DNA from 3 places in the Pseudarthrobacter sp. Y6 genome. Region 3 is predicted to be linked to each of the others. Evidence: riboswitches for the same ligand, from Rfam matches in the RefSeq annotation. Region 3 holds a riboswitch; each other region holds the start of a gene.
The links. A riboswitch is a leader RNA that binds a small molecule or an ion and turns the genes downstream of it on or off. The one in region 3 is predicted to bind cyclic di-AMP.

Region 1 (6,843 bases), 150 kb from region 3:
GCCGCACCCGGAAGGGTATCTGAAGGCAGCCGGGCTGCTGGGCGTGAAGCCGGAGGACGCCGTGGTGTTCGAAGATGCGCCCGCGGGAATCGCGGCAGGTGTTGCCGCCGGTATCCGGACGGTGGCCGTGGGTCCCAGTACGGGCGCTTTGCCGGCAGGCGTGCTCCATATCCCGGACTACAGTGCTGTGAGCGTCTCCGTGGAAACGGACGCCGGGGGACGGCAGATCATTTCTTTCCGGCTTTGAGATCGGGGACCTCGATGATGCGTTTGCCTGCGCCGGGAGCCGAGATGACCTCCTCCGGAACCTCAATGCCTGCCGTGTTGCCGCTGCCCAGGATGGTGGTGGTGAATTTCATGGCCCAAGTATGGCCCGGAGCCGCTGGGCTGGGAACCCTGACCGCCACGCCGGGAAGGCCCGGGGGCCGGAAGGTCCGGCTCAGTACCAGTTGTTCGACAGGTGGAAGTTCAGCGCGCCGCACGGTGACTGGTAGCGCTCCTGGATGTAGTTCAGGCCCCAGCTGATCTGCGTGCGGTAGTTGGTGAGGTAGTCCGCTCCGGCGCTCGCCATCTTCTCAGCGGGCAACGACTGGACGATGCCGTACGCGCCGCTGCTGGCGTTGGTGGCCGTGGTGGTCCAGTCGGATTCCTTGGTCCACAGCGTCTGCAGGCACTGCATCTGGTCAGCGGACCAGCCATAGGTCGCCAGCTGCCCGGCGGCGTAGGCCTGCGCTCCTGCGGGGTCATTGATGGCCACAACAGGGGCAGGGGCAGGAGCGGGTGCAGGTTCCGGAGCCGGAGCGGGCTCCGGGGCCGGGGCAGGTGCGGGTTCGGCGGCCTGGGGCGCGACGTTGATCTCGGCCGGCGCAGCTTCCGGGGAAGCCGGGGGCTGGATCTCGGCTGCTTCGAAGCTCAGCTTCGACTGGGCGCTGGCTTGTTCGGCGGACTGGTCCGCGCTGGCCGCAAGCGACGCAGACTCGGAAGCGTGTGCTGCGGCACTGACGCCGACCAGCAGGGCGCACGCCGTCGCGAACACCGCGACGCGCTGGCCCACGGAGGGAATCCGGGCCGCCTTGGACAATGGGGACATAGCTGCACCGAAGCGGGTCTGCTTGCGGTGGCTGTGGGACTTTGTGTCGCCCTGCGGGCGCGTTTGTACCTTGAATTCAGACATGATGGATCGCCTCTCACACCTGCGGAGTTAGCTGTCGGGTTCGGATGAGGGCATCCGGCCACACGGCACAATCACGTGTTGGCTTAACCCCAAAGGGCACTTGGTGCCCGGGACGGTGGGTCCCCCGCCTCTGCCTCTGAAAACGGAATCCGGGAAGCGGCAGAGCTTGGCGTCATCCGGATATGCGGCCCGAACGGGAACCGCACCTGTTCGACGGTACAGGAGCTGGAACCTTAAGTCACATTTTGGTAACAGGAATCACGACGACGGTGTGTCGACTTGCTGCGCTCGGACGTCGGCTGGTTGCGCCACGGCGCCGGCGGGGAGGAGCAAGGCGAACTCTGTCCGTCCGGCCCGCGATGTCACTTCTACGCTCCCGCCGTGGGCCTCCATGATGGACTGGACAATGGACAGGCCCAGGCCGCTGGTGGCCTCCGACGCCCCGGCGCCCGAGGCCGGCGCAGTGCCCTTGCGGGCCGCGTCTGCGCGGGCAAACCGGGAGAAACAAGGTCCACGAACTCCGCGGGGATGCCGCCGCCGTCGTCCGTTACCGTCACCGTCGCGCTGCCATCGGCAGACCTCGTGACGGCGGTGACTATGGTGGTCCCGGGCGGTGTGTGCTTGCGCGCATTCGAGAGCAGGTTGACCAGCACCTGACGCAGTTGGGACGCGTCACCGGTGACGGCGAGCGGCTCGTCAGGCAGTTCAAGGCGCCAGTGGCGGTCCGGGGCGATGACTTTCTCGTCACTGACGGTTTCGATCACAAGCTGTGTGAGGTCCACCTCGCTGAGTTTCAGGGGCTGCCCCTCATCGAGCCGGGCCAGCAGGAGCAGGTCCTCCACCAGGGTGGTCATGCGTTCGGACTGGCTCTGGACCCGCGCCAAGGATTTCCGGCCGTCCGGCGTGAAGTCCTCGGTCATCCGCATCAGCTCCGTGTAGCCGCGGATGGCGGTCAGCGGGGTGCGCAGTTCGTGGGACGCGTCCGCAACGAACTGCCTCACCTTGGTCTCGCTCCGCTGCCGCGCCTCGAGTGCGCTGGCGACGTTATCCAGCATCAGATTGAGGGCGTGTCCTACGCTGCCCACTTCGGTTCCGGGGTTGGAGTTCGACGGCGGGACGCGCACCGCGAGTGCCACCTCGCCCGCATCCAGCGGGAGCCGGGCCACCCGGGTTGCAACCTCGGAAAGCTGCTCCAACGGCTTCATGGTGCGCCGGATGAGCACGGTTCCGGCCAGTCCGATCAGCGCCAGGCCGCCAAGGGAAACAAACACAAAAGTCCAGACCAGCGACGCCAGTGTGCTCTCCTTGGCCGCGAGCGGAAGTCCCGTGACGAGGACATCGCCGTAGCCGGTTTCCACGGCCACAATCCGGTAATCCCCATTGGACAGCGAGCGGTCCACGGGAATGCCGTTGTGCGTCAGGGCCAGCAGGGTTTGCTTGTCGTCGGCCTCCAGGGCCAGGCGTGTGGTGTCCGAGTCCAGGAAGCCGCCGCTATTGATCTGGCCGTTCAGGATCCTCGCATTCAGCGTTCCGACACTCTGCCCGCGGGCATCCAGTGGGTCCGGCCTGCCATTGAATCCGCCCAGGGGCGGGCGGTCCGGATCGTTCGAGCGTTTGGCGGCCTGGCTCAGCTGGTCATCCAGCTGGCCGGTGAGAAAGGAATCCATCGACGCATAGCTGAACAGGCCCACGGCGCCACAGATGGCCACCAGCAACGTCATGGCCAACAGGATCAGGCGGGTGCGTAGATGCCACGTGTCAGGCTTCCGCCAGCTGCGCACGTAGAGCGGATTGGCGGGCCGTGCTTTCGAAGCGGACATGGAGCTGCTACTCGGCCGGCTTGATGACGTAGCCGGCTCCCCGCACGGTATGGATCATGGGCGGGTGCACCGCCTCCACCTTCTTGCGCAGGTAGGAGATGTAGAGCTCCACGATGTTGGCCTGGCCGCCGAAGTCATAGTTCCAGACGCGGTCAAGGATCTGGGCCTTGCTGATCACGCGTTTGGGGTTCTCCATGAGGTACCGGAGCAGTTCGAACTGGGTGGCCGTGAGCTGGAGGTCATCGCCCGCACGGGTCACTTCGCGCGTATCGATGTTGAGGACAAGATCGCCCACCACAAGTTCGGCTGTGTCCATCGTGGCAACGCCGGACCAGGCGGTGCAGCCGCAGCAGGACCTCCTCCATGCTGAACGGCTTGGTCACATAGTCATCCCCGCCGGCCGCGGGGCCCAGGATCCTGTCCTGGACGGCGTCCTTGGCGGTCAGGAAAAGCGCGGGTACCTCCGGCGCGAAGGCGCGGATCCTGCCCAGCAGTTCAACGCCGTCGAACCCTGGCAGCATCACGTCCAGCACCAGGACGTCCGGGCGGAACTCCTTGGCACGCTTGACGGCCTCCGGGGCCATCCGAAGCCACGGCAACGGACCATCCGGCCATGCGCAGCCCCATGCTCATGAGTTCGGAAAGGCTGGGTTCGTCGTCAACCACCAGGGCGCGGATGGGGGAGCCGTCCGGGTGGGTCAGTTGCGGAAGGTTGTTGGTCATGGAGTGCGAAGTGGCCATGGGACAACTCTCCGATCATTCGGTTAGCCCGCGCTATGGGGTTCCTGTGCGCACGCTGTGAATCCCAGCCTAGCGAGCTGAGTGGGGGGAGATGGGTGCCGAGAATGCGCGGGCCGGAGCCATTTCCGCTGGACAGGTAGCAAAAGGCAACGAGCAATTCCGGCAAGTCATGGCGCGGTGAATTTCATGGACTTAGCATCATTAAAGAGCGAAGATTGTTCGCCGCGAGGGGCCATTTGCGCACCCTTGGCGGACAACAACTCCCATTTTGTCGCCATTTCAGAATGGTGATCTGTAACACAAAACCGTATTCTGTCTCAGCATGCGGAACAAGGCACCCATTGTTACTTGCAAGTTTTCATTGTTACGTTGCACACTTCAATTGTGAACAAGAACTCAACAGCACCTGCAGCCGCAGAATATTGGCCCAGCACATCCGCTGCTGCCGACATGCGCTGTTGCCGAATGCACGCCTGACCTTCAGACCCACGAAGTTCCTAGGCATTCGCCCCCAGCCCAGCGTAGGGCGCCTTCCCCAGATCTCATTGCGGGGACAACCAGCATTCGAGCCGCGATGACGGCCATTCACATTGAGGTAAGCATTCATGTCAGTTGCATCCGGATACGTCCACATCTCCGTCCGTAACGCAGGCAAGGCCAGTCAGGCCTCCGGCCTCCGCCAGGGGTTCGGTGCCCGACCGGCATTCGCCCCGGCAGCCCCCGGCGCCAGCTTTCCCGCCCCCGGCTACGCACCCCAGGGCTACAACCCCAATTCCTACGGCCAGCTCCGCGCCGTCCAGCCTGCCGAAGCCGCGCCGCTGACCGCGCCTACTCCGGTTGTCGCGGGACCAAACGCTTTACGGCCCGTCGCAAACGACACCGTGGCCCGTGGATTTGTCCTCTACATGGGCATCGACGAGGAGACCGCAGCGGCTGCCGGAACCTCCATTGCCAAACTTGCCCAGGAAATCCGCGCTTACGCACAGTCACTCGTGACCGGTGCCGAAAGCTACGCGGCCGTGGCCGTGGCCCCGGCCGGCACCCCGGGTTCCGCGCTCGACGTCGTCCGTTCCACCTTCGGCGACCCCACCGTGAACGCCCAGAAGCGCGCCGAGAACGCCCGGCTGCAGCAGCCCCAGGACCCGCGCCCGTCCGGCGTCCTGATCGACCTTGCCCGCCGCGAAGTCCACCTGGACGGCGAATCCCTGAACCTGACCTTCAAGGAATTCGAACTCCTGAACTACCTGGTGGAAAACGGCACCCGCACGGTTGGCCGCGATGAACTGCTCGAGGGCCTGTGGCGCAACGCCGAGGAAGTCCCCAACGAGCGCACCATCGACGTCCACATCCGCCGCCTCCGCTCCAAGCTGGGCCGCCTCGCCAACACCGTCCGTACCGTCCGCGGCCAGGGCTACCGCTTCTACGAGCACCCCGAAGTTATTGTCTGGGCCGCTCCGGAATACTCGATCTAGTCCTTCAGCGACGCGCCAAAGCGGCCGTACCCACTGGGGGCGGCCGCTTTCGCTTTCGCGGCACGATCCCTCTGCGCCTGCACTCGCGCCTCGCGCAACAACGGCGCTCCCGGGATGTCCCGCTTCGCTGCATCGCCCACTACGCGAAATGCCGCTTTTGTGCGTCCAGGCCCGAGAGCATTGGCCTCCGCGGCTGGTTCGACGGCGGCGCCGTGGGTCCCGCAGGTCTAGGCTTGGGGGATGAGCGACCACCACATCAAACGCCTGGTGATCATGCGGCACGCCAAGGCCGACTGGCCCGGCGGCGTGGCGGATCATGAGCGGCCGCTGGAGGAGCGAGGACACCGCGAGGCGCCTCTGGCCGGCAAGTGGCTGGTCAAGCACGGCATCCTCCCGGACTTCATCCTGTGTTCCAGCGCGCTGCGCACCCGCCAGACCTGCACCTGGGTGTGCTCGGAACTGGGGGATAAGGCCCCGACGCCGAAACTTGAGGACGGCCTCTACGCCGCCTCTGCGCTGCGGATGCTCGCCGTGGTCAACCACGTGCCTGACACGGTCACCACGCTGATGCTCATCTCGCACATGCCTGGCGTCCAGGACCTCGCGATGCACCTGGCGTCACGCGATTCAAACCACGACGCCTACATGGACGCCGCCACCCGCTACCCCACCAGCGCCCTCACTGTGCTGGAAACGGAAAAATCCTGGGCCGAGCTGGACGGGCAGGATGCCCGGCTGACCAAGTTCAAGGTCCCGCGAGCCCACTGACCCCAGGGGACCCGGTGACCCCAGCAGACCCGGCGACCCCAGGGGACTCACTGACCCCAGGGGACCCAGCGACCTCGCGCAGCAGCCCGGCGACGTGCTGGATGCCCGGGCTGGCCGCCATGGTCCGGCGGTACACGATGCCCACCTGCCTGACCTGCGTGGGGTTGACCAGTGGCAGGCATGCGACGTCGGGTGGCAGCGCGGGCCGGCCGAGCCGGGGGACCAGCGCCACGACGGCTCCCTGCTCCACTAGGGCGATGTGGGTTGCAAAGTCAGGATCGTAGACCCTGATGTCCGGCACCCGGCCAAGATCGGCGAAGATCCTCAGCAGTGCCTCGTTGCAGATGGCACCGTGCGGCGTGCTGATCCACCGCTCATCCACGAGGTCCGCCGGTTCCACCTGGCCGCGTCCTGCCAGCGGATGGTCGCGGTGCACCAGGACGTCAGCAACGTCCTCGCACAGCCACTCAAGCGTCATATGTTCCGGTATCACCAGCGGGACGGAGTTCCAATTGTGGAACACACCCAGGTCCGCCTCCCCGTTGGCCACCCGCGCCACGGCTTCCCTCGGGTCCTCGGCGAGCACACTGATGTCCAGGTCCGCTCCGGATGAAGCCAGCCGTCCCAGCAGCGGCCCCACGAGGCCCCGGCAGGCCGTGGAAAAGGAAACAACCCTGAGGTGCCCGGTGGGTTTGGCCGGATCCGCCAACAGGGTGGATTCCAGTTCCTCGAGCTCCGACAGGATGCGCCGGCCGTAGGCTGCCAGGGTGAGCCCCCGCTCGGTCAGCAGCACCCCGCGGCCTCGGCGCTCCAGGACGGGGAACCCGGTCTGCTTCTCCAGCTTCTTGATCTGCTGGGAGACGGCCGA
Region 2 (6,843 bases), 830 kb from region 3:
CTTGCAGAGCACGAACGTGTGCTGGTGCGCATGGTGGCCCGCGGGATGCGGAACAAGGAAATCGCGGCCACCCTGTATGTCTCTGTCCGGACCGTGGAAGTGCGCCTCACCGCGATTTACCGGAAACTCGGAGTGGAATCACGCGCCCAGCTGACAGCCCTCGCAACGGGAAAGGAAGCCACGCAGGCCAAGGAACAATTCGTCCTTCCCATCCTCTAGGACACCGGCTGGGGCACCGGGCGCTGCAGGTACCCGCAATTCCCGCATTGTTCCCTGCCGGTGCCCACACAACCGCCTCCTTTCCCCGCCGGAACGGCATGCATCCCGCTAATTTTGGAGTACGGAATGCACAGACCCCGGCAGCGAAAAGTGGGAAGGACGCGCACATGAGAACGGTCACCAGAAAGGCCGGTGCCAGGTGACAGCGGAAACCGTCCTGGCCCGCATCAACGTCATGGAACCCTGGCTCGGCGACGACGAAACCCGCGCCGTAGCGGACGTCCTCGCCTCCGGCATACTGACGCAGGGGCCGAAAGTGAAGGCGTTCGAGGCGCAGTTCAGCGCCCTGCAGGAGGTGCGCCACGCCGTGGCGACTTCCAACGGTACCACCGCACTTCATTTAGCGCTGGTAGTGGCCGGAATCGGCCCAGGCGACGACGTCGTTGTTCCGTCACTGGCTTTCATTGCTACAGCGAATGCTGTCACGTACGTCGGGGCGCGGCCGGTGTTCTGCGATGTAGATCCCGTAACCGGCACGGTGACGGGATCTACGATCCGGGCGGCGCTGACCCTTGACACCCGTGCAGTAATTGTGGTGGACCAGGGCGGTGTACCCGTTGACCTGGAACCGGTCCGCGAGCTGTGTGAACGTCACGAAATCACCGTGATTGAAGACGCCGGTTGCGCTGTGGGTTCTCAATACAAGGGCCGGCCAGTGGGTACCGGCGCGGACGTTGCCGTGTGGTCGTTCCACCCGGACAATGTTCTGACCACGGGCGAAGGCGGCATGCTGACAACCCACCGGGCGGACTGGGCAGCACGGGCCCGGAGCCTCCGCAGCCACTCCGTGAACGTGCCCGCGGCGGACCGCCGCCGATCCCGCATGGCCGCGCCGGAGGTGTACGTCGAAGTTGGTTTCGATTGCCAGATGACGGATCTGCAGGCCGCCATCGGCATCGTGCAGCTGGGCCGGCTGCGCGAGATCGTGGCGCGCCGCCGGGAGATCGCCGCACGTTATGAGGCAGGCCTTTCCGGCCTGGCCGGGCTCCGGTTCGTGGCCGACCCACCGTACGGTACCACCAACTTCCAGTCCTTCTGGCTCGAAGTCCTCCCGGGCTTCGCCACGGACCGCGAAGGGCTCCTGGCCCGTCTGGCCGATGCCGGAATTTCGGCGCGCCGCGGCGCCATGGCGGCACACCGGCAGCCTGCCTACCGGTGGCGCGATACGGGTAACGCAGGGCTCCAGACCACCGAACGGCTAACCGACCGGACGCTGGTTCTCCCGATTTTCCACGGCCTGGACAACGTGGGCCTGAACCGGGTCATGAACAGCGTCCGGGCGGCCGCCGGGGTACGCCGGTGAGCGACCTGGTGCTGATCGCAGCCAGCGGGCTAGCCCGGGAAGTCCTGACCATGGTCCGGGCCAGCGGGCAGTACGACGTCGTCGGGCTGCTCGACGACGACAAGGAAATGGCCGGCGTCACCGTGGACGGCGCGCCGGTGCTGGGGACCATCGACGATGCCCCCAAGTTCACCCATGCGCTGGTGCTGGTGTGCCTGGCCTCGGGAAAGTCCCGGGAAGCCGTAGTGGAACGGCTGGCGGCCCTGGGCCTGCGCGATGCCCGCTACGCCACCGCGATCGATCCCACCGTGGAGTGCCCCGAAGGCTGCCGGATCGGCCGCGGCAGCATTCTCCTGAAGAACGCGACTCTGACGGCCTCCGTCACGCTCGGGGCCCATGTTGTGGCCATGCCGTCAGTGACCTTTACGCACGACGACCACGTGGCGGATTTCGCGACGTTCGCGGCCGGTGTGCCGCTGGGCGGGGGAGTCCGGATCGGCCGGGCGGCCTACCTGGGGCTGAACTGCAGCGTCCGTGAACGGACGTCGGTGGGGTCCTACGCCACGGTGGGCATGGGGGTGGCAGTTTTGAGCAACGTGCCCGACGGCGAAACGTGGGTCGGCGTGCCGGCCCACCCCATCAAACACGGATAGGCGAGCGCCAGAAGCGCCGGGCGCAAGGGGGCGCTCCGCAGAAGTAACTTCCGTTACACGATTGTGATTATTCGCGTCCGGTCCTGTACGGTCGATCGGTGGGCCGCCCCAGACGGCCCCAATCCCGGATGACGTCTAACTCTGCCACCTTCGGGATCCACTAGGTTTCAGGCAGAGGCGGGGGACCCGAGTGTCTCGGGCATGGCACAAACATGCCCTCGGGGTGAAGCCGCGCATTCCAATGCGGCCGGATGACCTCCTCCGAACCCGACAGCTAACTCCGCAGGCGTTGAGAGGTAATCACTCATGTCTGCATCCCCTGATCAGCCGCGCTCGGACGCGCGCCCTTATTCCGAGGAAGCCGCGGCGCCCACCCGGCGACGGTCCGCGCTGAAGAAGTCCGCGGACCGTGCAAAGACCCGGCGCACCATGTCGCTGACAGCGGCCGCACTGGTCGCACTGCTGGGTGTTGTCTCCCTAGGCCAGGTCACCGAACAGGCGCCACAAAGCGCCGAGTTGAGCCGCGTCGCGGACACGTCCAGCCGTGCCCAGGCACCGGGGCAGGTCAAGCGCAACACCAGCCCCGCGCCGGCACCACTGCCGGCCACGGACCCCTCCACCGAGCCGACCACGGCTCCGGCACCGGCACCTGAAGCGCCGGCGGTTGCTCCCGCACCCGCCCCGGTAACGACGACAACGGCTGCACCAGCGCCGGCCCCGGCCCTGGCACCCCTTGCATCATCCGGCACAACCGGAACCATGCCCGTTGGAGTCCCCGGCGCGTGGACCATGGCTTTCGCCGATGAATTCAACGGCACGGCCCTTGACACGGCCAAATGGTCCAACTGCTGGTTCTCTCCCAGCTGCGGCAGCATGAACAAGGTCGCCACCAGCCCCGGCAACGTTTCCGTCGGCGGCGGCAACCTTGCCCTTTCCCTCAATTCGTCCACCTCGGGTGCGCTGGTTTCAACCAACCCCAAGGGCGGAGCCGGTACCGGTTACGAGTTCACGACAGGTTATGTCGAGGCCCGGATCAAGTTCCCCGGCGACGGCACGAACCTCTACAACTGGCCTGCGTTCTGGACAAACGGCCAGTCGTGGCCCACCAATGGCGAGAATGACATCGCTGAGGTCCTGAGCGGCAAGATGACCGTGAATTATCACTCAACATCCGGCGCCCACAACCAGGGGACCGTTCCCGGCGACTGGGGCAACAATTTCCACACCTTCGGCCTGCACCGGACGGCGAACTCCGCGGACGTCTACTTCGACGGCGTCAAGGTGAAGTCCTACTCCACCGACGACGGCGGCGCACCGCAGTACATCGTCCTCAATGTCGGCGCGTCGGGAAGCAGCCCGGCGGCATACGGAGCTGCGTCGCAGGTCCAGGTTGATTACGTGCGGGCCTGGAAGTAAACAGCGTCACTTCGGTGAGCGGACGACGGCGGGACCTCCCGCCGTCGTCCGCTTTCTATTAATCGCCTGCTTCCCTTAATACTGTGTAAACCCGCAGTTGTCGGTGCCGGACCGGCGGAACGTTCCGCGGCTCCCGTAAACTCTTGCAATGAAGCTTCTGTACATCACAGAAAGCGTGCCCAACCGGGACCCCATGCTGGGGGACGGCAGTTCCATGATTCCGTTCGAGGTGCTGCGGAACCTTCCCGGAGAAGTGGCAGTGACACTTCTGACCTTCGCCGGACCGGTGGGCGTGCCGGCCGAAATCAGGTCGCGCTGTAACGCCGTGCATGTGATGCCCACGCGCAGCCGCGCCTGGGCCACCGTCCTGTCCGTCTTTGGCCTGACCGGTCTCGGAAAGCACGAGCGGTCCACCGCCAAAGCTATTGCCGTCGCGGCACAACTCTCCGGCCTCCACGACGCCACCCTGATCCATGGTCCGCACGCCCTGTTCCTGGCCAAGTCGGTGAGCGGCCCACTGGTTTTGCAGACTGTGGATCCCTGGTCCGTCCGCGCCGCGATGGACACTGCCATTGCCGGCACCCTCCGCCCGGCCTACCGCGCCCGTGAGTTCCTTGCCCTGCTTGCCGAACGGCGCTTGCCGTCGCGGGCGCGGCTCCTTACTGTGGGCGCCGCCGATGCGCTGACGTGGTCGGAACGGCTGGCGCGGCCCGTCAGGAGCGTTCCCAACGGGGCCGAGAAGTCGGTGCGCGAAGCCGCCAGACAGAACTGTCCGGTGGCCTGTTTTGTTGGCAGCCTGAACTACGGTCCAAACATCGACAGCGCAAACGTCCTGATCAGAAAGATCGCCCCACTCGTGTGGCAGCAGGTTCCGGATGCCAGGTTTGTGCTCGCGGGCCGGTGCCCCGATGCCTCAGTACAAGCCCTGGCCGGCCCCCGCGTGGAGGTCCTCGCCAACGTGCCGTCAGTCCTGGAGGTCTTCCACTCCGCGGACGTCGCAGTCTTTCCCGACGAACACGGTGTCGGCATCCGGAACTCCGTGCGCGAGGCCCTTGCCGCCGGCCTCCCGGTGGTAGCGACGCCGGTGGCCGCCCGCGAGCAGGAACCCCACCCCTTGCTGGCCGTCGAACCGGACACGGAGGGGTTCGTGGATCACGTCGTGCGGCGGCTGACCGCGCCCGGACGGCACCGGACCCCACCCGCTGGCGGGTCCGTCAGAACGTGGCGGACTGTCGCCGAGGACTATCTGGACGAGGTGGGCGGCGCGATCCGGTCCGGCGGCACCGGCCTCCCGTCCGGAAAGTCACCAGCATGACGTACGCACCCGGGGATCTGACCCGGACCGGTGTCCGCGGCGCAGCGTGGCAGGGGCTGGCATTCGTCACCGGAAAGATGATCGTCCTGGGCACCGCCATCGTCCTGGCCCGGCTGCTGTCCCCCGAGGAGTACGGCCTGGTGGCACTGGCGCTGGTCCTGATGGCCTACGCCGAAACCGTTGCCGACGCCGGTGTGGCACAGGCGCTGGTCTATTTGCCGCGTACAGGCGTCATTGCGCGCTCCGCCTTGTTCATTTCCGTGCTGCTCGGAGCCGTCCTGGCCTCAGCCGCCGTCCTGGCCGCGCCCTGGATCGCAGGCCTTTTCAACCTTCCGGACGCGGCGCCCCTCGTCCAGGTGCTGGGGGTTTCGGTGTTGGCCACGTCCTTCGGGGCGGTCCCGGAAGCCCTGCTGCGACGGGACCTGAAGTTCAAACCGCTGACCGCAGCTCCTGTGATCCGGGCCGCCACCATGGGATCGGTGACCCTGGTTCTGGCGTTCACGGGCCACGGCGCGTTGTCACTGGCCGTCGGCACAGCCGCGGGGTCCGTGGCGTATGCGCTCACGTGCTGGTTCCTGGTCCGCAGGAATGCGCCCTGGCAGATCTGGCGGGTGGGCAGGGACGCTCTTCGGGCAAACATTGCCTACGGGGCACCCGTGGCGGGAAGCAGCCTGCTGGCCCGGCTGATTTTCGACGTCGACTACCTCATTATCGGGCTGTTGTTGGGAGCGCAGGCTCTGGGCTACTACACGTTGGCCTTCCGGCTTCCGGAGGCCCTGATCCTCAACGTCTTCTTTGTACTGTCCACGGTCCTTTTCCCGCTCTACGCGCAGGTGCGCACGGATCCGGACAGGCTCCGCGACGGCTACCTGAAAAGCGTCCAGATCCAGTCCCTGTATGGGTTCACTGCCGGCGTGGGCCTGGCCGTCCTGGCACCGGTCCTGGTCCCTCTCCTTTTCGGCCAGAAATGGACCGACGCTGTGCTGCCACTGGTCTTGCTGGCCCTGTACGCTGCAGTGCGGTCGCTGGGCGCGGGTGCCAACGACGTGTACAAGGCGCTCGGACGGCCCGGGCTCTCCATCGCAATCTCCGTCGTCCGCCTCGTGATTCTCGTGCCAGTCCTGCTGGTCGCCGCGCAGTGGGGCATCGTTGGAGTGGCAGCTGCGCAGCTTGCCACGGCCTTTGTTTTCGCCTGCGGAATGCAGGCGGTCGCGGCCCGGGTGATCAAGATCAGGGCACGGCGCCTGGTGCGCGCCGCCGTGCCAGGCGTGGTCTGTGGGGCTGCTGTGGCAGGGGCCGGCCTGGTCACGTTGGCCCTCCCGATCCTTGGTCCCTTGGTAACGACGGCCGTCGTGGTGCTTCTGTCCGTCGGCCAGGTTTACGCGATTCTGCGCCTGGGATTCCCGTCCTTGTACCGTGAGCTGCTGCAGTTCCTAGGGCGTGTCTGATACGCACGCTTGGGCTCTATGGCCGCTGGCCTTGCACGGCGTGGCGCCAGAGCCAGAAGTCCCGATCGGACGCCACGGCCTGACGGAGCTTTTCTGTTCCGTGGGCGGCCTCGGCCTGACCCGCCAGCCTGAACGCCAGCGTGGCCGCGGATCTGGCCCAGGTTGCGATGACCAGCAGCGGAATCAGCGCAGCATCCACCCCGCGCAGGTCCAGGTGGCCGGCGAGGTGTGCCAGTGCCCACCCGCCCGGGCCGAACGCCTTTTCAAACGCCGCGAGCTGGCTGCCGCGGTCGAAAGCCAGTTCGCTTGATTCACTCAAGTACTGGAGGTAAAAGACCAGGTCATGCCCGGGAACGCCGTCGGTGCGGGCCCGTTCCCAGTCGACCACCTGCAACCCTTGGTGGGGCTTGAGGAAGAGATTGGGGTGGCTCAAATCGCCATGCTCGACGA
Region 3 (6,843 bases):
GGCTGCCACGCCGGCCAGCGACAGGATGGTGTTGACGTCAATCTGGACGTCCTCCAGTTCATATGCCTGGAGCAAGGCCCTGCACCACTCTTCCAGCGTCTCGTCCTGGCTTTTCACGCTCTGCCTCCCAAATCATCTGCGGCGGTGTTGCCCCGGAGCCCGCTCATGGGATCCGGGCCGTCCACTCCAAGTGCGGCGGCATCGTCCCAGGTGTCCACGTCGGCCGTGGAGCCGGCCGGAACGGCGACAAGCTGCACGTCCAGACTAGCAAGGAGTGCCCGCACCGAACCGTTGATTAAGCGTCCTGTGCTTTCCAGTTCCGCCACGGATCGTTGTAGCGCGGCCGTGCTATAAAAACCGACCAGATGCTGGCGGCGGCCATCCTCCGAGACCGCCACCAGGCCGTCCGGTTCCAAGCCCGCGGGCTGTCCCGCGGAGTGTCCCCCGGCGGCGAGTTCTCCGGCGGCCGGTCTTGCGGCGGCGGGTCCTCCTGAACCCAGCGCAGCCTTCAGCGCCGCCACCGCCTGCCCTACGTTGGGCATGTCGCAGGCCAGCACCAGTGTCAGCCGGGGACGGTTGCCGTCCGCAGCGGCCAGGGCTGAGAGCCCGGCTGCGATAGCGGCCGCAGGACCGCCAAACGGCGGTTCTTCGCGGCAGCGGAGTAACCCTGCAGGGACATCCCCGGCGTCCGGACCAACCACGACGGCGGCCCGGGCTCCCCCTGCAGCGGCGGCGGAGCGGCGTAACAGGGAGCCGCCGTCGTACGTCAGACTCTGCTTGGGCACACCACCGAGCCGCGACGAGCGGCCGCCGGCGAGGATGACGGCATCGAAGTCGAGGGGGTCAGCGTCCACCCTCCCAGCTTAACCGCGCAGGCTGGAATTACCGTGTGGACTGGATTTCAGGTGGCCTGTTCAGGCGGCCCGTTCCGGCAGCAGGAACGGGTCCCAGGCCGGCGTGGGCTTCTCAAGTTCCCTAATCTGCCAGATGGTGCCACGCGGCGGTTCCGGGACAAACCTCAGCTTCCAGCCCATTTCAGCGGGGGTGTGGTCGCCCTTGGTGTTGTTGCAGCGGAGGCACGCGGCCACCAGATTCTCCCAGGAGTCGGCGCCGCCACGTGATTTGGGCTGCACATGGTCGATGGTGTGGGCACCTTTGCCGCAATACGCGCACCGGTGACCGTCCCGCCGCAGGACTCCGCGGCGGCTGGCTGCGGTGCTCTGGTTATATCTGGGGCGGATGTAGCGATTCAGGAGAATCACGGACGGGCGGCCCAGGATCTCCTGCGGTCCCACCACAGGGTCATCGCCCTCGGCAATAACACTGGCCTTGCCCGTGAGCACAAGCACCAGCGCCCGGCGGAAGGTGACTACCGCCAGCGGTTCATATCCAGCATTCAGAACGAGAGTGCGCATGCACGTACCTCTTCGTGGCCGCACCCGTCAGGGGCACGAGGGCCGGCTGCCCCCGGCATATCCGGGCTATGGATCGACACCACAAGAGTAAACAAAGAATCCCGGGATCAACTAATCCCAGCCGTGGCCGCAGTCACGTGTCGGGCCTGGGCACCCGTCCGGATCAGTGCAGTTGCCCGGAGACAGCAAAGGACCCCCGCCGTGAGGCGGGGGTCCATTGAAGACTGGATCAGCTGCTAGGACACGCGGATGTAGACCGGTCCTGAACCAACGTTGGCGCTGAACACAACGGTCTGGTTGCCGTTGTAGCCGCCGTGCACTGCCTGGCCGTTGCCGGCGTAGACGGCAATGTGGGCAACGCCTGCGCCGCCGTCGGCGTAGTAGAGCAGGTCGCCGGGCTGGGCCTCGGCGGCGCTCACGGTCTGCCCCAGGGACAGGTAGCCTGCGGGCCAGCCGTGGTAGTTGATGCCCACGGCGGCCAGGGCGTTGGTCACCAGCATGGTGCAGTCCTGGTTGACGCCGAGCTGTGCGTAGGCTGCCGACAGGATGGCCTGGCCCTTGCTGCTGGCGGCGACCGGCGCCTTCGGGGCGGCAGGCGTTGCTGACGCTACGTTGATGGTTGCCGCTGCCTTGGCCGGAGCCGGAGCTTCAACAACAGGCTCGGGAGCCTCAACCGGAGCCGGTGTGGTGGTCACGGCAGGCTTCTCGTAGGAGATGGCAATGGTGGAAGCAGCCGTAATGATGGCCGGGGCGGAAACCCCAACCTCAAGGTTCGAAGCGGAAGCCGCTTCACGCTGGACTCCGGTGTCTGCCGCGTTCGCAGCGAGACCACTGGTCAGGACAAGGCCGGAAGCAGCAGCGATAACCGCGGCCTGGCGACCCATGCCGCCGGCGTTGTCGCCGACAGCCTTGGCAATGACAGCCAGCGAGTTGGTCTTGGTGACCTCGGCGCGGTGCCGTGCAACAGTTGCACGTGTAGTCATTAATTTCTCTCTTTCGTTTTCCTCAGGACCGCGTGGGCAGCCCGAGGGCGTTGGACGCGCCGGCATCTTGGGGGTACGCCGGCACATCCCGAACGGGGATTTAGCGAAAAGTTTCCAGCGAAGAAACGGTTCCGGCGGCACAGGGCTGCAGGAACTACTGGATGGAAGGAACTACGGGGCCAGCGTGAAGAAGGATCCGCCGCCCGTGGATGCCACGGAGTGGAGCAGCGTGCCCTGTGACGGGTTCAGTGCGCTGATCATCATGCCGTTGCCTACGTAAATGCCAACGTGGGCGCCGCCATTCTGCATGACCAGGTCACCGGGAGCCGGTGTGGCGGTGGGCCGCATGACGGTCCAGGCATTGGTGCGGGGAATGCTGATGCCGGCCTGGGCGTAGACCCACTGCGTGAAGCCTGAGCAGTCCCAGCCATTGGGAGTGGTGCCGCCCCAGAGGTAGGGGTGGCCGATACCGGTGTAGGCAAGTGCTGCCAGACCCGAAGCGGCGGCGGAGGAGACAGTGTCAGCGAGCTTGGAGGCCGCGGCCTCGGTTGCGGCAGCACCCTGAGCCCCGGTCTCGGAGCCCGTGGACTGCGCACGGAGCGTCTCAACCTTCGGTGCCGGCGTGGTCTTGATCACGGGGCGTTCGAAGGAAACGGTAGCCGTGGGCGCCGCAGTGACGGCAAGTGCCGTCTGTGCGGCCCCGGACTCGGTGGAGGCGGAAACGCCGGCGGTGGTATCCGCGGCGTTGGCCGGAAGCCCCATGCTCAGGATCAGACCTGATGCAGCTGCGATAACAGCAGCCTGGCGACCTACGGTCCCGGCATTGGCACTGACCGCCTTGGACACGGAGCCCAAGGGGTTGGTGCGAACCGGTTGTGCGCGGTGGCGCGCAGAATTATGGCGTGAAGACACGAAGGTAGCCTCTCCCAATGCCTGCGAGGTGAGCTGTCGGATTCGGATGGGAGTCACCCGGCCGCGCTGCTTCACAGTGGAAGCTTTGCGACTTAACCCCAAGGCCTTCAGAATCGAAGACCAAAATTGGTTCCCCCGCCCCTGCCAGACGATGTCATGCGAACGGACCTTGAGCGGTGGCAGAGCTAGGCAATCCACTCAAGAACGTCAACTTCGGAAAAGTTGACGCGCTTTAGACGTTACAGGAGTTCCGAGCCAATGTCACATTCAGGTCACGGCACGTCGCTACGATTCGAGAGTTTGCCATCATTTGAGTCAGAGCCAGCCCATGGGATCGACTACTTCGCCGTTGACCTGAACCTCAAAGTGGAGGTGGCAGCCCGTGGAGGCACCCGTGGTGCCGCTGAGGGCCACTACGTCGCCGCGGCTGACGGTCTGCCCAACCTTCACATTGAAGGAGGACAAGTGGTTGTAGGTGGTTTCAAGGCCATTGCCATGATCCACCACCACGCGGTTGCCGCCGCCGAACTGGTGCCAGCTGGCGAACGTGACTGTGCCGCTGGCAGCAGCCATGACAGAGGTTCCGCACTGTGCCGCGAAGTCCTGGCCGCGGTGGAAGTCGCCGGTGCCGCCGGTAATGGGGCTGACGCGGAATCCGAAGGGTGAGACAGTAGTCAGTTGGGCCAACGGCGGGCCGAGGCTTCCGGCAGAGGCGGCGCGGGTAATGGATCCCGCGGACTGGGAGCTCAGCAGCTGCTTCAGCTTGCCGTCGGGGTCACCCTGGGTAACCACGGACGAGCGGCTGAAATCAATTCGGGCGGCGGCCTCGGCTGTAACTTCGGGCTGCGGAGCGGCGGAGACAGCCGACGCGGCCTGGCCGGGCTCCGGAGTGGCCATCACGGGGCCGGTCACAGGTACCGTCACGGTGAGCGCCAGGCCTGTGGCAGCCAGGGCGATGCCGACCTTCTGGCCGAGGCCACTGGCAGCGGCGAAATCTGTGATCTGCCGGAAGGGTCCCCGGCGGCGGCGTGCTTCCCGCTGCGGGTCGCGGGGCCTCTCCGCGGTGAAATCCTCGGCCGCTCTGGGCACCGAAGCGGGGCCCACCGCGCGACGGCGGCCCTTGGAATGTTGCATGGTCAAGAATGTTCCTCTCTGGATAGCCTGCGAAGTTAGCTGTCGGATTCGGGTCAGAGAGTTCAAAGACCCGGTCCGCCGTGACAAGCATTTGGCGCAGAGATATCCCGTGAGGATCCTTCGCTGGAAGAGGCTTGCTGCTGACGGACTTCACCCCAAGGCAGTCTGGCGACTGCCGGTTGTGGTTCCCCCGCCCCTGCCAGTTGGTGACTCGTGCACCTGATCCGCTGGCAGAGCTCGGCTCCGGATCAGGTAACGCTTTTGTATCGACGCTGAGTTTCAACTATAGGTGATTAAGTTGGACAGTAACAATTCCGTTATCTTTGCGGAACCTTACGTCACTGAGCTATGGCGCGGCCCCACGCGGGGGGACCGCCGTCCCGTCAGCGGACCGAAACGAAGACGTGCGCTGCCACTTCCGGGGGCAGTTCGAGCGCCCCCTCGATCCCCGGGACCCGCACGGAAATGTACTCCCCCACGCGCTCCAGAGACACCGAGGCGCCGGGCCTGATTCCGCCTTCGTCCAGCTGGACCAGCAGCTCGGGTTCCACCTGGATGGGCTCGGCGAGCCGGCTGACTCTCACGTTCGACGCCGGCCCGTAGCCCTGCATCGCGTCAAGGAGATTAATCACAGCGGCGTCAGGCAGCGCTGGCGCCGGCCCGCCCAGAGCCGCCAGCCCGGGGATGGGGTTTCCGTAGGGAGACTCGGTGGGATGATTGAGCAATTCGTAGATGCGCTGCTCAACGCGTTCACTCATCACGTGCTCCCAGCGGCACGCTTCATCGTGGACGTAGGCCCAGTCCAGGCCAATCACATCCGCCAGGAGCCGTTCCGCCAGCCTGTGCTTGCGCATCACTTCCGTGGCGCGTTTCCGCCCGGCTTCGGTCAGCTCCAGGTGGCGGTCTCCGGAGACCACCACCAGTCCGTCGCGCTCCATCCGGCCGATGGTTTGGGACACCGTGGGGCCGGAATGCCGCAGCCGTTCGGCGATGCGTGCGCGAAGAGCAACGATATTCTCTTCTTCAAGCTCCAAAATGGTCCGAAGATACATCTCCGTAGTATCGATCAGATCCGTCATCCAGCTCAGCTCCTCGAGCGCAGTACCTTGCGTTATCCCACCGTATCGCGTCCAGCAGCGGCGAGGTCCGGTAAAAAGCTTAGCCTATTTTGAACTTGTCCGGATAATCCCCGGACGGGACAACCGGTCTCATTGGCCGGACTATGACGGCGCCGGTTCCCGCCCAATCGAGGGTTCAGGCAGAATAAAGGAGGTCCTTATGCAGTAACTGCCGACTACCGGCCACCCCACCGTCCGGACGTGAGCCACGTCCATGCCGAAATTGGAGCCCCCGTGAGCGAAACCAGCATCACTATTCCTGCCGACCTCCTGCCAAAGGATGGACGGTTCGGCGCGGGACCGTCCAAGGTCAGGCCGGAGCAGCTCGAAGCGCTCTCAGCGGCGTCCAAGACCATCCTGGGCACCTCCCACCGCCAGGCTCCGGTCAAAAACCTCGTGGGCTCCGTCCGCGAAGGACTCAGCCAGTTTTTCCGCGCCCCCGAAGGCTACGAAGTGGTCCTCGGCGTCGGCGGCTCCACCGCTTTCTGGGACGTCGCCAGCTTCGGCCTGGTGGAGAAGAAGGCCCAGCACCTGTCCTTCGGCGAGTTCGGCTCCAAGTTCGCCTCAGCCACCAACAAGGCCCCGTTCCTGGACGCCTCCTCCATCATCAAGTCCGAGCCCGGCACCCGCCCGGTATCGGCCGCCGAGGCCGGCGTTGATGTCTACGCCTGGCCGCAGAACGAAACCTCCACCGGTGTCGCGGCTCCGGTCAAGCGCGTGGCGGGCGCCGACGCCGGTTCCCTGGTCCTGGTGGACGCCACCTCCGCGGCCGGCGGTCTGGACGTGGACGTCTCCGAGGCTGATGTCTATTACTTCGCCCCGCAGAAGAACTTCGCGTCCGACGGCGGCCTGTGGCTGGGCCTCTTCTCCCCCGCCGCGCTGGAACGCGCCGCCCGGATCAAGGCCAGCGGCCGCTGGATCCCGGACTTCCTGGACCTCCAGACCGCCATCGACAACTCCAAGCTGAACCAGACGTACAACACGCCGTCGCTCTCCACTTTGGTGACCCTCGACGCGCAGGTGCAGTGGCTGAACGCCAACGGCGGCCTGGACTTCGCGTCCGCCCGCACCGCTGACTCCGCCGGCCGGATCTACTCTTGGGCCGAGGCCTCCGAGTACGCGACCCCGTTTGTGGCCAAAGCGGAGGACCGTTCCAACGTCATCGCCACCATCGATTTCGACGACTCGATCGACGCCGCCGCGATCGCCAAGGTGCTGCGCGCCAACGGGATCGTGGACACCGAGCCGTACCGCAAGCTGGGCCGCAACCAGCTCCGGATC

Region 1: another riboswitch for cyclic di-AMP. It lies ahead of ACQCSW_RS04195 (hypothetical protein); the one in region 3 lies ahead of ACQCSW_RS04860 (M23 family metallopeptidase).
Region 2: another riboswitch for cyclic di-AMP. It lies ahead of ACQCSW_RS00870 (glycoside hydrolase family 16 protein); the one in region 3 lies ahead of ACQCSW_RS04860 (M23 family metallopeptidase).

The regions. Positions count from the first base shown of each region.
Region 1 is NZ_CP189574.1:850,670-857,512, forward strand. Features, by position in the region: gene ACQCSW_RS04185 (HAD-IA family hydrolase) at 1-247, shown strand, start outside; gene ACQCSW_RS04190 (hypothetical protein) at 228-359, opposite strand; gene ACQCSW_RS04195 (hypothetical protein) at 440-1,174, opposite strand; cyclic di-AMP (ydaO/yuaA leader) riboswitch at 1,180-1,332, opposite strand; partial or broken gene ACQCSW_RS04200 (ATP-binding protein) at 1,433-2,994, opposite strand; partial or broken gene ACQCSW_RS04205 (response regulator transcription factor) at 3,002-3,735, opposite strand; gene ACQCSW_RS04210 (winged helix-turn-helix domain-containing protein) at 4,341-5,207, shown strand; gene ACQCSW_RS04215 (histidine phosphatase family protein) at 5,448-5,975, shown strand; gene ACQCSW_RS04220 (LysR family transcriptional regulator) at 5,953-6,843, opposite strand, start outside.
Region 2 is NZ_CP189574.1:167,047-173,889, forward strand. Features, by position in the region: gene ACQCSW_RS00855 (LuxR C-terminal-related transcriptional regulator) at 1-219, shown strand, start outside; gene ACQCSW_RS00860 (DegT/DnrJ/EryC1/StrS family aminotransferase) at 455-1,582, shown strand; gene ACQCSW_RS00865 (NeuD/PglB/VioB family sugar acetyltransferase) at 1,579-2,214, shown strand; cyclic di-AMP (ydaO/yuaA leader) riboswitch at 2,363-2,517, shown strand; gene ACQCSW_RS00870 (glycoside hydrolase family 16 protein) at 2,521-3,630, shown strand; gene ACQCSW_RS00875 (glycosyltransferase) at 3,779-4,945, shown strand; gene ACQCSW_RS00880 (lipopolysaccharide biosynthesis protein) at 4,942-6,393, shown strand; gene ACQCSW_RS00885 (aminoglycoside phosphotransferase family protein) at 6,410-6,843, opposite strand, start outside.
Region 3 is NZ_CP189574.1:996,778-1,003,620, reverse strand. Features, by position in the region: gene ACQCSW_RS04885 (DUF6457 domain-containing protein) at 1-117, opposite strand, end outside; gene mobA (molybdenum cofactor guanylyltransferase) at 114-854, opposite strand; gene ACQCSW_RS04875 (HNH endonuclease) at 915-1,415, opposite strand; gene ACQCSW_RS04870 (NlpC/P60 family protein) at 1,652-2,398, opposite strand; gene ACQCSW_RS04865 (C40 family peptidase) at 2,570-3,244, opposite strand; cyclic di-AMP (ydaO/yuaA leader) riboswitch at 3,315-3,477, opposite strand; gene ACQCSW_RS04860 (M23 family metallopeptidase) at 3,626-4,444, opposite strand; cyclic di-AMP (ydaO/yuaA leader) riboswitch at 4,454-4,666, opposite strand; gene ACQCSW_RS04855 (metal-dependent transcriptional regulator) at 4,828-5,523, opposite strand; gene serC (phosphoserine transaminase) at 5,797-6,843, shown strand, end outside.